DNA from 2 places in the Paraburkholderia youngii genome. Region 1 is predicted to be linked to the other one. Evidence: predicted binding sites of a transcription regulator. Region 1 holds the regulator's gene; the other holds the start of a gene.
The links. Region 1 encodes LexA, which represses DNA repair genes until DNA is damaged. Its sites were predicted from a motif close to ACTGTATNNNNATACAGT; they were not measured.
Positions count from the first base shown of each region.

Region 2: the regulator LexA is predicted to act here: its motif matches at 2,096-2,113, upstream of G5S42_RS02760 (ATP-dependent helicase).

Region 1 covers NZ_JAALDK010000001.1:4,771,318-4,778,463, forward strand. Annotated here, with positions in the region: gene cysW (sulfate ABC transporter permease subunit CysW) at 1-133, opposite strand, end outside; gene cysT (sulfate ABC transporter permease subunit CysT) at 130-1,026, opposite strand; gene G5S42_RS21855 (sulfate ABC transporter substrate-binding protein) at 1,188-2,234, opposite strand; gene lexA (transcriptional repressor LexA) at 2,546-3,196, shown strand; gene G5S42_RS21865 (hypothetical protein) at 3,295-3,639, shown strand; gene G5S42_RS21870 (DUF2939 domain-containing protein) at 3,759-4,376, shown strand; gene G5S42_RS21875 (universal stress protein) at 4,448-4,915, opposite strand; gene nodI (nodulation factor ABC transporter ATP-binding protein NodI) at 5,256-6,170, shown strand; gene nodJ (nodulation factor ABC transporter permease subunit NodJ) at 6,190-7,017, shown strand; gene G5S42_RS21890 (hypothetical protein) at 7,065-7,146, opposite strand, start outside.
Region 2 covers NZ_JAALDK010000001.1:578,388-585,533, reverse strand. Annotated here, with positions in the region: gene G5S42_RS02760 (ATP-dependent helicase) at 1-2,050, opposite strand, end outside; gene G5S42_RS02755 (hypothetical protein) at 2,172-2,435, opposite strand; gene G5S42_RS02750 (hypothetical protein) at 2,527-3,045, opposite strand; gene G5S42_RS02745 (RNA-binding S4 domain-containing protein) at 3,403-3,621, shown strand; gene G5S42_RS02740 (MATE family efflux transporter) at 3,917-5,332, shown strand; gene panS (ketopantoate/pantoate/pantothenate transporter PanS) at 5,670-6,629, shown strand; gene G5S42_RS02730 (phospholipase D family protein) at 6,756-7,146, shown strand, end outside.

The sequences.
Region 1 (7,146 bases):
CGAGCGGCACGACCAGAAACAGCGCGAGAAACAGCAGCGCGACGCCGATCAGCAGCCAGCGCACCACGGGCGGTTCGCTGACCGGATCGGGGCGACGCGCACCGCTCGCCGGGTTGGTCGGAAGACGGCTCATTGCACACCTCCACCGATTGCCGCGACGCTCGTGGCCACTGGCGCCGGCCCCGCATTGCCGCGGCTCGTGCGCCGCTGCAGCCACCACTGCAGCGTATTGATCAGCAGCAGCATCAGGAACGACACGACCAGCATCACGACCGCGAGCGCCGTCGCGCCCGCATAGTCGTATTGCTCGAGCTTCGTGATGATCAGGAGCGACGTGATCTCCGACTTCATCGGCACATTGCCGGCGATGAAGATCACCGAGCCGTATTCGCCGAGCGCGCGCGCGAAGGCGAGCGCGAAGCCGGTCAAGAGCGCCGGGAACACGGCCGGCAGCACGACGCGGCGAAACGTGAGCCAGCGCGACGCGCCGAGGCACGCGGCCGCCTCCTCCTGCTCGCGCTCGAACTCCTCGAGCACCGGCTGCACCGTGCGCACGACGAACGGCAGGCCGATGAACGTCAGCGCGACTAGCACACCGACCGGCGTGAACGCGATCTTGATGCCGAGCGGCGCGAGGAACTGGCCGATCCAGCCGTTACCCGCATACACGGCCGCGAGCGAAATGCCCGCGACCGAGGTGGGCAGCGCGAACGGCAGATCGACGACCGCATCGACGATGCGCTTGAACGGAAACGTGTAGCGCACCAGCACCCACGCGACGAGAAAGCCGAACACCGCGTTGATCAGCGCGCCGCCGAGCGCCGAGAAGAACGTCAGCCGATACGACGCGAGCACGCGCGGCGACGTGACCGCGCGCACGAACTGGTCCCAGTCGAGCGTCGCGGTTTTCAGAAAGGTCGCCGCCAATGGAATCAGCACCACGAGGCTCAAATAAGCCACCGTGATGCCGAGTGTCAGGCCAAAGCCGGGCAATGCGCTCGGCTTGCGGAAGGTCAACGTGGTCATGCTGGATACTCGTTCATGGTTGATGCTCGCGCGGTTGTTCGTGTTGCGGTGTTGCGGTGTTGCGGTACTACCGCCCTGCTGGCCAGCGGGTCCCGGTTAGCCGAAAGCGCGCCCATTGGGCGCGCCCTTGTTGCCTGTGCCCGTGCTTCAGGCGATGCTTGTTACTGCGGCTGATAAATCGAATCGAATACGCCGCCGTCCGCGAAATGGGTCTTCTGCGCGTTGGTCCAGCCGCCGAACGAATCGTCGATCGTGTACAGCTTCAGCTTCGGAAACTTCGCGGTCAGGTCGGCCGGCACCTTGTTCGAACGCGGACGATAGAAATTGCGCGCGGCGATCTCCTGCCCTTCCTCGCTATACAGAAAGTTCAGATACGCGTCGGCCAGCTTGCGCGTGCCGTGTTTGTCGACGACCTTGTCGACCACCGCGACCGGCGGCTCGGCCAGGATGCTCACCGTCGGCACCACGATCTCGAACTTGTCCGGACCGAACTCCTTCACCGACAGAAACGCCTCGTTTTCCCACGCGATCAGCACATCGCCGATACCGCGCTGCACGAAGCTGGTGGTCGCGCCGCGCGCGCCCGAATCGAGCACGCCGGCGTTCTTGTACAGCTTGCCGACGAACTCCTTGGCCTTCTGGTCGTTGCCGCCCGGCTGATGCTCGGCGTACGCCCACGCGGCCAGGTAGTTCCAGCGCGCGCCGCCGGAGGTCTTCGGATTCGGCGTCACGATCGACACGCCCGGCTTCACCAGATCGTCCCAATCCTTGATGTGCTTCGGGTTGCCCTTGCGCACCAGAAACACGATCGTCGACGTGTACGGCGAGGCGTTGTCCGGCAGACGCTTCTGCCAGTTCTTGTCGACGAGCCCCTTGTTCGCGATGGCGTCGATGTCATATGCGAGCGCGAGCGTCACGACGTCGGCCTGCAGACCGTCGAGCACCGAGCGAGCCTGCGCGCCCGAGCCGCCGTGCGACTGCTTGAAGGTGACGGCTTCGCCGGTCTTGGCCTTCCATTCTTTGCCGAATGCCTGATTGATGTCCTGATACAGCTCGCGCGTCGGATCGTAGGACACGTTCAGCAGCGTGGTGTCGGCGTGCGCGACGCCGCTTGCGCCCAACATGCCGAGCGTACCCACCGCGCCGACGGCAAGCGCCGTGATCAGTTTTCTGGTTCGAGCCGCGAGCCCCGTATGCCGATGGTTCATTTCAGTTTCTCTCCGCGTGATGGTCCGCTGATAAGCGTCTGGTGTTGTTTTGCGTCGCGGTCACGTGCACATGAGCGCTAACCGGAAGCCAGTCTATCGAAGGGCTTTCATCATTAAAAATAATGTTTCTTCATTTTTTAATGCCCAAAAGTGGTAACGGCAGACGCACCGGCTGTTCAGACGCCGAAATCGTCGCCATGTCGCCGATAAACGACGCCCCAGCGCGCCCCTTGCGTCGAACTTAAAGTAAAGCTTGAAATGCGCCGAATACTGTATAAAAATACAGTCACCTGTTCATACATACAGTGGCCATGACCAAACTCACCGCACGACAGCAGCAGGTTTTCGATCTGATCCGCCGCGCGATCGAACGCACCGGCTTTCCGCCCACTCGCGCGGAAATTGCCGCCGAACTCGGTTTCAGCTCGGCCAATTCCGCGGAAGAGCATCTGCGCGCGCTGGCGCGCAAGGGCGTGATCGAACTCGCGGCCGGCGCGTCGCGCGGCATCCGCCTGCTGTCCGGGCAGGAGGATGCGCCGCACCAGTTCACGCTGCCGCATGCGGGCCTGATGCAGTTGTCATTGCCGCTGATCGGCCGGGTCGCGGCGGGTAGCCCGATCCTCGCGCAGGAACATATCTCGCAGCACTACGCGTGCGACCCGGCGCTGTTCTCGAGCAAGCCCGATTACCTGCTGAAGGTGCGCGGCCTGTCGATGCGCGACGCCGGCATTCTCGACGGCGACCTGCTCGCGGTGCAAAAGCGCAGCGAAGCGAAAGACGGCCAGATCATCATTGCGCGGCTTGGCGACGACGTGACGGTCAAGCGTCTGAAGCGCCGGCCGAACGGCATCGAACTGATCGCCGAAAACCCCGACTACGACAACATCTTCGTGGAAACCGGCAGCGCGGATTTCGCGCTCGAAGGAATCGCGGTCGGGCTGATTCGCCCCAGCGAGTTCTGATCTTTGTTGCCGGAACGCTCGCGCCGGTTTGTCCGAACCAAGCCGCATTAACGCCCGCATTACGCCGCGCATTCAAGCCGCATCGTCTGGAGAGACTCATGGAACGCCTTGCCCGCCTGCTGCCTTTTCGCCAGTTCGGCCGTCTGCGCCATCTGCGCAAGCTCACGCCTTGCGCGCCGATCGACGCGCCCGCGGCGCGCACGCCGCCGCTGTTCGACGTGCCTGCCGAAGCTTCCGGTCTGCCGTCGTCGTTGCCGGCGTTTGCGCGCGTATCGCTGAATTCGGCGCTGAATATCGCGGAGCCCGCGCGCCGCGCTCCGGTGCGGGTCTATCATGGACCGTCGCGACTGATCATGGTCGGCACCGTCGACGCCGTATGCCGTATGATCGATCGTTGCATAGCCGACGAAGCCAACGTGCACGGCGCGGTGTTCGAAGCCTGAGCGAATTCTGAGCACGCATGCAATAAGCACTTCGGATGTTCAGAGATTCGCGTGGAATGGGATCGTTTCGACCTCGCCGTGGTCGACGTTAGATCATCACTGACGTGGAGTCCCATTCGATGACAATTCCGAAACGCACACAGGGCAGCGCCACCCGGCCGCTGCTGATCACGCTGATCGTGGTGATCGTGATTGCCGCGCTAGGCTTTATTTACGCGTCACCGTATCTCGCGGTGAACAATCTCAAACGCGCGGCAGACGCGCGTGACGTGCAAACCGTCAATCAGTACGTCGACTTCCCCGCGCTGCGCGATAGCCTGAAGCAGCAGGTGGGCGCCATGCTGACGCACCGGCTCGAAGCGGATGCCGGGAACAAGATGGCCACGATCGGCGCGGTGATCGGCGTGACACTGATCGGCCCGCTCGTCGATGCCTATGCGACACCCGACGGCGTCGCGGCACTGCTGAACGGCATGCCGCCGCGCGGCACACCGGGCGAGCAACCGTCAGCACCGCCAGCCGCGGGCGGAGAAGCGCCGGCCGCATCGGCCGCGGGCGACACCACCACGCACGCAAGCGCGCCGCCGCCCGGGCGCCAAAGCACGGCCGGCTATCGGAGTCTCAACGAGTTTGTGGTCACGTACCGGCGCGGCGAAGGCAACGCGAACTATTCGGCTATCTTCCGTCGCGAAGGGCTGGTCACGTGGAAGCTCGCGGCGATCAATCTGAACGAGTGAGGTTCAAGCCGTGAACTGAAGAGATGCGCGGGCTGGCCATTGGAGCCAGCCGCGTGTCAGGTTTGTTCGTATTACGCCGCGGCCGCCTGCTGCTGCTCCTGCGCGGACGAGCACGCCACCAGAATGCTGCACGACACGCGGTCGAGCAGCGGCGTGTTGCCCGCCCCCATCCACCACCTCGACAAACCGGTCCGGCAGCGATGTCCCACCACCACGAGGTCGACGTGCAACTCGTTGGCAAGATTGGCGATCTCGTCGATCGGATGACCGAATGCGAAATGCCCCTGCGCGTTCACGCCTCGCTCGGTCAGCCAGTTCACGCCCTCCTGCAGAATTTCGCGGGCCGTTTTTTCGAAGCTTCCGCAGGCCACATCGGTCAATAAGCCCGCGCTTTGCGCGATGCTGGAACGCATGTCTACTACCGACAGCAGATGCGTTTCCGCCTTCAGGTCCAACGCCAGATCGGCGCCGCAACGCAGGGCTTTGCGGCCTTCGCGCGAGCCGTCGTAGCACAACAGGATTTTCTGGTAGCTCGCCATCTGTCTTCTCCCATTCGCGCGGAAAGCGCGGTCTGAATCAATCATGGTGCGCCGCAATTCGGCTTGCAAGGGATGGAAAACGCTAAGTGCATAGTCGGTGCGTGCTGAAGCCGTCTGCACAAGCGTTGGGCCACCTGGAGCAGTGTTCGCACACGTTTGCGGCACCGCAAAAGTTCGTATGCGAACGCATCGCATCCCCATGCATTACGCGTTCCCGGACACCCGCTCGCGTCAGTGGCCGATACCCTAGAATAAGCGGCCTGTGCGCAATGCGTGCGTCGCAGGTATGTTGTGTGTCTTGCGCGTACGTTATGTCTTCTTCCGGAGCCTCGCTCGAGTCATGCCCGCAGCCCCCATCGAATTCCATCAGGTCAGGAAAAACTATGGCGAAAAAACAGTCGTCGACGGATTGTCGTTTCATGTGAACACCGGCGAATGCTTCGGGCTGCTTGGCCCCAACGGCGCCGGCAAGACCACGACGCTGCGCATGCTGCTCGGCATCGCGGCGCCCGACGCCGGCGCGATCCGCCTGTGCGGCGAACCGATCCCTGGCCGCGCGCGCCTCGCGCGCTCGCGCGTGGGCGTGGTGCCGCAGTTCGACAACCTCGATCCCGATTTCACCGTGCGTGAAAATCTGCTCGTGTTCGGCCGCTACTTCGGTCTGAGCGCCGCGCAGTGTCGCGCGGCGGTGCCGGGTCTGCTCGAATTCGCCCGCCTCGAGAACAAGGCGGACGCACGCGTGAGCGAACTATCGGGCGGCATGAAGCGGCGCCTCACGCTGGCGCGCGCGCTGATCAACGATCCCGACGTGCTGATCATGGACGAACCGACCACCGGTCTCGACCCGCAAGCGCGCCATCTGATCTGGGAGCGACTGAGATCGCTGCTCGCGCGCGGCAAGACCATCCTGCTGACCACGCACTTCATGGAAGAAGCCGAACGGCTCTGTCATCGACTGTGCGTGATCGAGGAAGGACGCAAGATCGCAGAAGGCGCGCCGCGCGAGCTGATCGAGTCCGAGATCGGCTGCGACGTGATCGAGATCTATGGTCCCGATCCGTTTGCATTGCGCGACGAACTCGCACCGCTCGCTGAGCGCACCGAGATCAGCGGCGAGACCCTGTTCTGTTACGTGAACGACGCGCAGCCCGTGCATATGCGCCTGAAGCAGCGCGCGGATTTGCGCTATCTGCATCGGCCGGCGAATCTCGAAGATGTGTTTCTGCGGCTCACCGGCCGCGAAATGCAGGACTGAACCCGCAGCGAGACACTTGATGGACGCACGCACCTACGAAACCCACGACGGCACGCCATCGGCACAAGAGCCGTTCGGCGCCTTCCCCGCCAATGCCACGAACTGGATCGCGGTATGGCGCCGCAACTATCTGATGTGGAAGAAGCTCGCGATTGCGTCGATGTTCGGCAACCTCGCCGATCCGATGATCTATCTGTTCGGTCTCGGCTTGGGGCTCGGGCTGATGGTCGGGCACGTCGACGGCGTGTCGTATATCTCGTTCCTCGCGGCGGGCACGGTGGCGTCGAGCGTGATGATGTCGGCGAGCTTCGAGTCGATGTATTCGGGCTTTTCGCGCATGCACGTGCAGCGAACGTGGGAGGCGATCATGCATACGCCGCTCACGCTCGGCGATATCGTGCTCGGCGAGGTAGTGTGGGCAGCCAGCAAATCGGTGTTGTCGGGAGTGGCGATCATGCTGGTGGCGGGCGCGCTCGGCTATGCGAGTTTTCCGTCGATGCTGCCCGCGCTGCCGGTCATCGTGCTGGCCGGTCTCGCGTTCGCGAGCCTCGCGATGATCGTGACGGCGCTCGCGCCGTCGTACGACTTTTTCATGTTCTATCAGACGCTCGTGCTCACGCCGATGCTGCTGCTCTCCGGCGTGTTCTTTCCGATCTCGCAGCTGCCCGGCCCCGCTCAAGCGGTGACCGCCGCGCTGCCGCTCGCCAATGCGGTCGATCTGATGCGCCCGGCGATGCTCGGCCGGCCGATGGAGCACTCGGCGCTGCATGTGAGCGTACTGGCCGCTTATGCAGTCGGCGGCTTTATCGTGTCGGCGATCCTGTTTCGGCGCCGCATGATGAAGTAAGCCGAACGCGCCGGTGGTCGCTATGAGCGTTTGCTATCGTTGCGCGCTCAGTCCTCGTCGTCGGTCCACGGAATGTCGACGTCGGAGATGAACGCGACCGTCGCGAACGGGCCGCCCTCGTGACGCCCG
Region 2 (7,146 bases), 4.2 Mb from region 1:
CCGGCACGCGCGGCCATGCGTACGCGTCGAACAGCGGCAGCATCGGCGTGGCGATGAAGCGCGTGCGAGACGCCCACACATGGCGGTCGCCCAGATGGGTCTGGTTGTGCACGTAAAAGCGCTGCGGCACGACGATATGCAGGTCTTCCTTCGCGCGCGTCATCGCCACGTAGAGCAGGCGCCGCTCCTCGTCGATTTCCTCGTCGCTGCCGGTGCCCAGATCGGACGGAATGCAGCCGTCGACGCCATTCAGCACGAACACGTTGCGCCACTCCTGGCCCTTCGCCGAATGGATCGTCGACAGGATCAGGTAATCCTCGTCGATCAGCGGCACGCCGGATTCGTCGCTGGTGGCGTCGGGCGGATCGAGCGTCAACTCGGTCAGGAAGCGCTCTCGCGACGGATAGGTACCCGCAATGCTTTCCATCTGCAGCAGGTCCGCGTGACGGATCGCGGCGTCCTCGTGATTGCGCTCCAGATGCGGTTCGTACCAGCGCCGCACCATCTCGAACTCGGCGGGCCACGGCGTTTGCCGGCCATACACGCTCGACATCAGCTTGACGAACGGATGCCAGTCTGCCTGCGCCCTTGCGGGCGCCGCAAACGCGGCGAGCACACCGCCCGCGGTCGCGACCGGATCGCCGCCGTCCGCGCGCGCGACGATGTCGTCGAGCACCTTCGCCGCGGTGGCCGGACCGACGCCCGGCAGCAGTTGCACGACGCGAAAGCCGGCGACACGGTCGCGCGGATTCTCGGCCCAGCGCAGCACCGCGAGCACGTCCTTGACATGCACCGAGTCGAGAAATTTGAGCCCGCCGAATTTGACGAACGGGATGTTGCGGCGCGTGAGCTCGATCTCGAGCGCGGCGCTGTGATGCGCGGCGCGGAACAGCACCGCCTGCGACTTCAGCTTGACGCCCTGCTCGCGCGCTTCGAGCACCTGCTCGACGACGTAGCGAGCTTGCGCGGCGTCGTCGGCGACTGTGACGAGGCGCGGGCGCTGCGCCGACGCCTTGTCGGTCCACAGATTCTTCGTGTAGCGCTCGCTCGCGAGTTCGATCACCGCGTTCGACGCGGCGAGAATCGGCTCGGTGGAGCGATAGTTGCGCTCGAGCGTGACCTGCTTCGCGGGCGGCTCGAACTGCGTGGGGAAATCGAGGATATTGCGCACGGTCGCGCCGCGAAACGAATAGATCGACTGCGCGTCGTCGCCGACCACGGTCAGGCCGCGGCCGTCCGGCTTCAGCGCGAGCAGGATCGACGCCTGCAGGCGGTTGGTGTCCTGGTATTCGTCGACCAGCACATGGTCGAAGCGCGCCGACAGATCGGCCGCGATGCTGGGCTCGGCGGCCATGTGCGACCAGTAGAGCAGCAGATCGTCGTAGTCGAGCACGCTCTGCTTCTGCTTGGCGTCGACGTACGCGGCGAACATTCTGCGCAGATCGTCCTCCCACTCGCGACACCACGGAAACGCGCTGTCCAATACCTGCCCGAGCGATGCACCGGTGTTGACGACGCGCGAGTAGATCGCGAAGCAGGTGCCCTTCGCCGGAAAGCGCCGCTCCTTCGCGGACAGTCCGAGCTCGTGACGCACGAGGTTCATCAGGTCGGCGGAGTCTTCGCGGTCGTTGATCGTGAACGCGGGCGCGAGGCCGATCAGATCCGCGTATTCGCGCAACAGCCGCGCGCCGACGCTGTGAAACGTGCCCGCCCACGTCAGCCCTTGCGCGAGCGCGGCGCGTGCACCGACGGTGGTGGCCGCGGCGCCGGTGATGCGTGTCACGCGGCGGGTCATTTCGAGCGCCGCGCGCCGCGAGAAGGTCAACAGCAGGATGCGCTGCGGATCGGCGCCCTTCACCACCAGATTAGCGACGCGATGCGCGAGCGTGTTGGTCTTGCCGGAGCCCGCGCCCGCGATCACGAGCAGCGCGCCGGGCAGCGCGTCAGGCGTGTCGGTCCCGTATTCGACGGCTTCGCGTTGAGCGTCGTTGAGCTTGGCGAGCCAGGCGGCGGTATCGAACGACGGAGCGGATTCGGCGACGGTGGACACTGAGCGGTTTTTGCGGATTGGATGGATTTTCAGGATGCGACGCATACTGTATATCCATACAACCCAATGCGACAAGCGCCCCTTTTTTGGGCGCCTGCCTGGCGGTCTACACTGCGCGCTACTACTGCTTCTTCGCGTCCTTCACGTTGGCCTCAGCGGCGGCCTTGTCGGCATCGGCCTGCGCGTCGGTTTTGGTCTTGTTCGCTTTCGCCTGAGCGACCGCGGCTTTCTTGTCGGCCTTCGCCTGCTCTTTCGCGGCCTTCTTGTCCGCGTGGGTGGCGGGCGCCGAAGCCGGGTCCGCGGTCTGCGCGAGCACGGCCGATGACAGGCAAGCCGCGATCAGCGCGGCGTAAATGCGGTTTCGGCTGGAACGGTCGATGTTCATCTGGATTCTCCCTTAGGCACAGCTTGCAAAGTGACAGACGCCCGCGGCGCGCGAGCCTCGCCGACCCACGCGCCGCGGCATCCAGCAGGGCTTAATGCTTGACGTCCGCGCCGTCGGTCTGCGCGGCAGCCTGCCCTTCCATCTCCATCTTCATTTCGTTGTTGGCGCTCTGTTTGTCCGCCTTCTGGTTCAGCTTCGCGCCGCGCACCTGCTCCTTGTACTGGTCCTTCGCGGCCTTCTGCTCAGCCTTCAGTTCCGCTTTCGAGGACTTCTTCGCCGCGCGATACTCGGCGTTCGCCTTCGCGTCGGCGTCGCGCTTCTGTACGAACGGGTCGGTCGAGCCCGAAGCCGTCAGACGGCCCGGCGGCGGCGCGGCGACGCCTTGCGCGGCGGGCGCGCCCGGGACTTGCTGCATGCCTTGCGCCGACGGCGGGGCCTGCATGCCTTGGGCGCCAGCCGCGGACGGCGGCGCCATCTCGGCGGCCCCTTGGCTCTGGATCTGCGCCTGACCGCCGATGCCTGTTGCCGGCTGCGCGGTCTGCGCGACGGCGGACGTCGCGGCAAAAACGGTGAGGGCGGTACCGATCAGGAGCGTACGAATCTGGGTCATGGCTATCCTCTCTAGACTTAGTTGTGACACGGGCGGACTCTCTGGCGTCGTGATGACGGAATGGCCCACGCGCCCCGCCCGGTCTATGCGTCGCTGGATGGGTGGCCGGGGAGCGATCCCGGAATACCAGCGGGCTTTGCTGCTGAGGTGGACTTTAGGAGTGAAATCCGTCTGGTGCGACCAGCGTTACGGAACGTTTCACTTTCCGACAACTGAATAACATCTACTTTCATTTGCTTGCGCAATGGCTCGCTGGATGCATTCGAAAAGGCGAGACGGCCTCGAGCCGACGCGCCGCCGTGCACTTGCTTTATGATGCGAACCCCCAACGCGACCCGTGCCCAAGGTGCAAACGCCATGCCCAATCTCAATTTCACGCTGACCGGCGAGTACGTCGAACTCCACAATCTGCTGAAGATCACGGGCCTCGCGGATAGCGGCGGTTCCGCGAAGATGATGGTCGCGGACGGCGCCGTGATGGTCGATGGCCGGGTCGAGACCCGCAAGACCTGCAAGATCCGCGCGGGCCAGGTCGTGTTGCTCGGCGACACGCGGATCGCGGTCCACGAAGGCTGACGCCACTCCGGAAATTCGCAGGACGCCGCGCACCGGAACTGTGCGTTGTCCATCGACATCGCCCGGGCGAGGCAATAAGCTGTCGGTTTCGACAGGTAAACGACGGACCGCGCCACGGGCGAGGAGTCGGCTGACCGGCTCGCCGCCGCGCCGCGGAATTTCTCCGCCCGCTGCCCCGCCGCTCCATCGCCCGTCGGAGCGCGGCGCGATGCAATGCGGCGCCGCTTGCGCCCGCCTCTCCCTGTCGCCACTGCGGTCGCCGCCGCAGTGGCCAACTTTCGCCGCCAGGCATTCGATGACTCAACCCAGCTTCGCCCACGCGGCCAGCCGGCCGCCGACCCTATCCCGCCACGCGGCCGACACCGCGCGGCTCGCCGCGCCGCTCGCGATCGCGCAACTGTCGCAGATGGCGATGAGCGTGACCGACACGATCCTGCTCGGCTCGCTCGGCCCCGACGCGCTCGCCGCCGGCGGCCTCGGCGCGAACCTCTTTTTCGCGGTCGTCACGCTGCTGCAGGGCGTGCTGACCTCGGTCAGCGTCAGCGTCGCGCACGCGCGCGGCGCGCAGAACGACGGCCGCGTGCCGCATATCTACTGGACCGGTTTCTTGCTGTCGGTGCTGCTGGCGGTGCCGGCGTTCATTCTGTTGTCGTTCGCGTCGCACATCCTGCTCGCGTTCGGCGAGCCGAGCCTGCTCGCGCACAACGTCGGCCACTACGCCGCGGTGCTGCGCTGGGGTGCACCCGCGAGCCTGATCGGCGTCGGCCTGATGCGCTCGTTCCTGCCGGCGATCGGCGCGGCGCGGCGGCTGCTGTGGGTGTCGATCGTGAGCGTCGGCGTGAACGGCTTTCTGAACTACGGGCTGATTCACGGCGCGTATGGGCTGCCGCGGCTCGGCTTTCTCGGCTCGGCGGCCGCGACCACGATCACCGTGTGGCTGACCGCGCTCGTGCTGATGGCGCTGCTGCATCTGCGGCCGCGCTTCCGGCATTTCGTCGTCGCGACGCGGCCGAAGCTGCCTTTGATGGGCGAATTGTTCGGCATCGGCTGGCCGGTCGCGATCACCTACGGCGTCGAGTCGACCCTGTTCCTTGCCACCGGCCTGATGGTCGGCCTGCTCGGCGAATCGCAACTGGCCGCGCATCAGATCGCGCTGAACGTCGCGTCGGTCGCGTTCATGGTGCCGCTGTCGATCGGCCAGGCGGCCAATGTGCGAGTCGGCTACTGGGCCGGCGCCGGTCAGCCGCTCGCCGCGCGCCACGCGGGCTTCGTCGCGCTCGCGCTCGGCGTCGGCTTCATGTCCATGTCGGGTCTCGTGCTGATCACCGCGCCGCATTGGATCGTCGGCCTGTATCTGCATCTCGACGATCCGGCCAACGCGCCGACCATCGCGCTCGCCAGTTCGCTGCTCGGCGTGGCGGCGATCTTCCAGATCGTCGACGGGATGCAGGCGGTAGGCTCCGGCTGTCTGCGCGGCCTGAAAGACACCCGCATCCCGATGATCGCCGCCGCGTTCGGCTACTGGGTGATCGGCTTTCCGACCGGCTATCTGCTCGCGTTTCACGCCGGCCTCGGCGCGCGCGGCTTGTGGTGGGGGCTGGCGGCAGGCCTCGCGAGCGTCGCGCTGCTGATGACACTGCGTTTTCACAAGCTGAGCGGCCGGCAACCGCCGACAGTGGCGTCAATCACGCCGCCCGCGCACTCGGTCTGAGCGGCGCAGCGCGCAAGGCTCACTCCTGAAGCACTCACTGTAAAAGGTAAAATGCCCGCCGCTGCACGCGAGCGCTAACCCGCGCTCACGCGCCAGGAACCGCACGACGGCGCGCCTCACCAAGGCAAAAGCCGGACTGGCGCCGCCGGAGCACCCACCATTGCCCGCGACGCGTGCGGCTTCGATTGGCCGCCTGTGTTTGCCGCGCTTTCGCCACGGCGCTTGCCGTAGCCGCTTCACCCGCTTCGGCGCGACGAACGCCGCAACGCCAGCCGACATCCGGCCGCGCCGCGGCCCCCGCTTTCTCGCGATACAACATAACCAAGGACCACCCGCCATGCTTGCCCGCGTCACCCGCCTGTTCCCGCTCTGGGCCGTGCTCGTCTCGGTCGCCGCGTACTTCTCGCCGGCCTCGTTTTCCGGCGTCGCGCCGCACGTCACCACGCTCCTCACGATCATCATGCTGGCGATGGGCGTCACGCTGTCGGCCGGCGATTTCCTGCGCGTGTTCACGCGCCCCGCGCCCGTGATCGCCGGCATCGTGCTGCACTACCTCGTGATGCCGCTCGCCGCATGGGTCATCGCGAAGGCGCTGCGCATGCCGCCCGACCTGACCGCCGGCATGGTGCTGGTCGGCAGCGTCGCGAGCGGCACCGCGTCGAATGTGATGATTTATCTCGCGCGCGGCGACGTCGCGTTGTCGGTGACGATCAGCGCGCTGTCGACGCTCGTCGGCGTATTCGCGACGCCGCTGCTCACGCGCCTTTACGTCGACGCGTCGATCGCCGTCGATGTGCACGGCATGCTGATGAGCATCCTGCAGATCGTCGCGCTGCCGATCGTCGTCGGTCTCGTCGTCAATCATCTGTTCGGTAAGCTGGTGCGCAAGATCGAACCGATCCTGCCGCTCGTCTCGATGGTCGCGATCGTGCTGATCATCGGCGCGGTGGTGGGCGGCACGCAGAAGAGCATCGCGTCGGTGGGCTTCCTCGTGATGGTCGGCGTCGTGCTGCACAACGGCATCGGCCTGCTCGGCGGCTATTGGGGCGGCCGTCTGCTCGGGTTCGACGAAGCCGTCTGCCGGACGCTCGCGATCGAAGTCGGCATGCAGAACTCCGGCCTCGCCGCGACGCTCGGCAAGCTCTACTTCACGCCGATCGCCGCGCTGCCAGGCGCGCTGTTCTCGGTCTGGCACAACCTGTCGGGTTCGCTGCTCGCGGGCGTGTGGGCGGGCCGACCGGCGAAAGGCTCGACGCATCTCGATGGCGAGCGCGCGCTGCACGTCGAGCGCGCCTGATACCGCCCCCGCGCGCCGCGGTTTGCAGCACGTGATCGATCACCGAACCGCGGCGCCCTCGCGACCAACGCGCGGCACTCCGCTGCGTTTGCCGACGTACGCGGAACCCGCCCCAATTCCCTTAGAATGGTTTTCTCGACAGCGGGCACAGGCCTTCGCTGTCGCCACGCGAAAAGCTTGCAACAAGGGGAAAACAGCGTGCAGGGCCAATTCGAACAACATCGGCGGGCCGCGCGCCGCCGCTCGATAGTCAGCACAACGAGCCAAATCTTCCTGCTCTGTTGCGCGGCGGCATTTTTGACCGCCTGCGCGACGAAGCCGCCCGCCACCGCGTTCGACCGCCAGGTGACGCACGCGCTGCCGGCCACCGCCGATACGCCGCTGCGCGAAGCGCTCGCGCCGCTCGAGGCGAAGCATCCGGAGCAGTCGGGTTTCCGTGTGCTGGCGAACGGCACCGACGCGCTGCAAATGCGCATCGCGCTTGCGCGCGCGGCGACCAAAACCCTCGACATGCAGT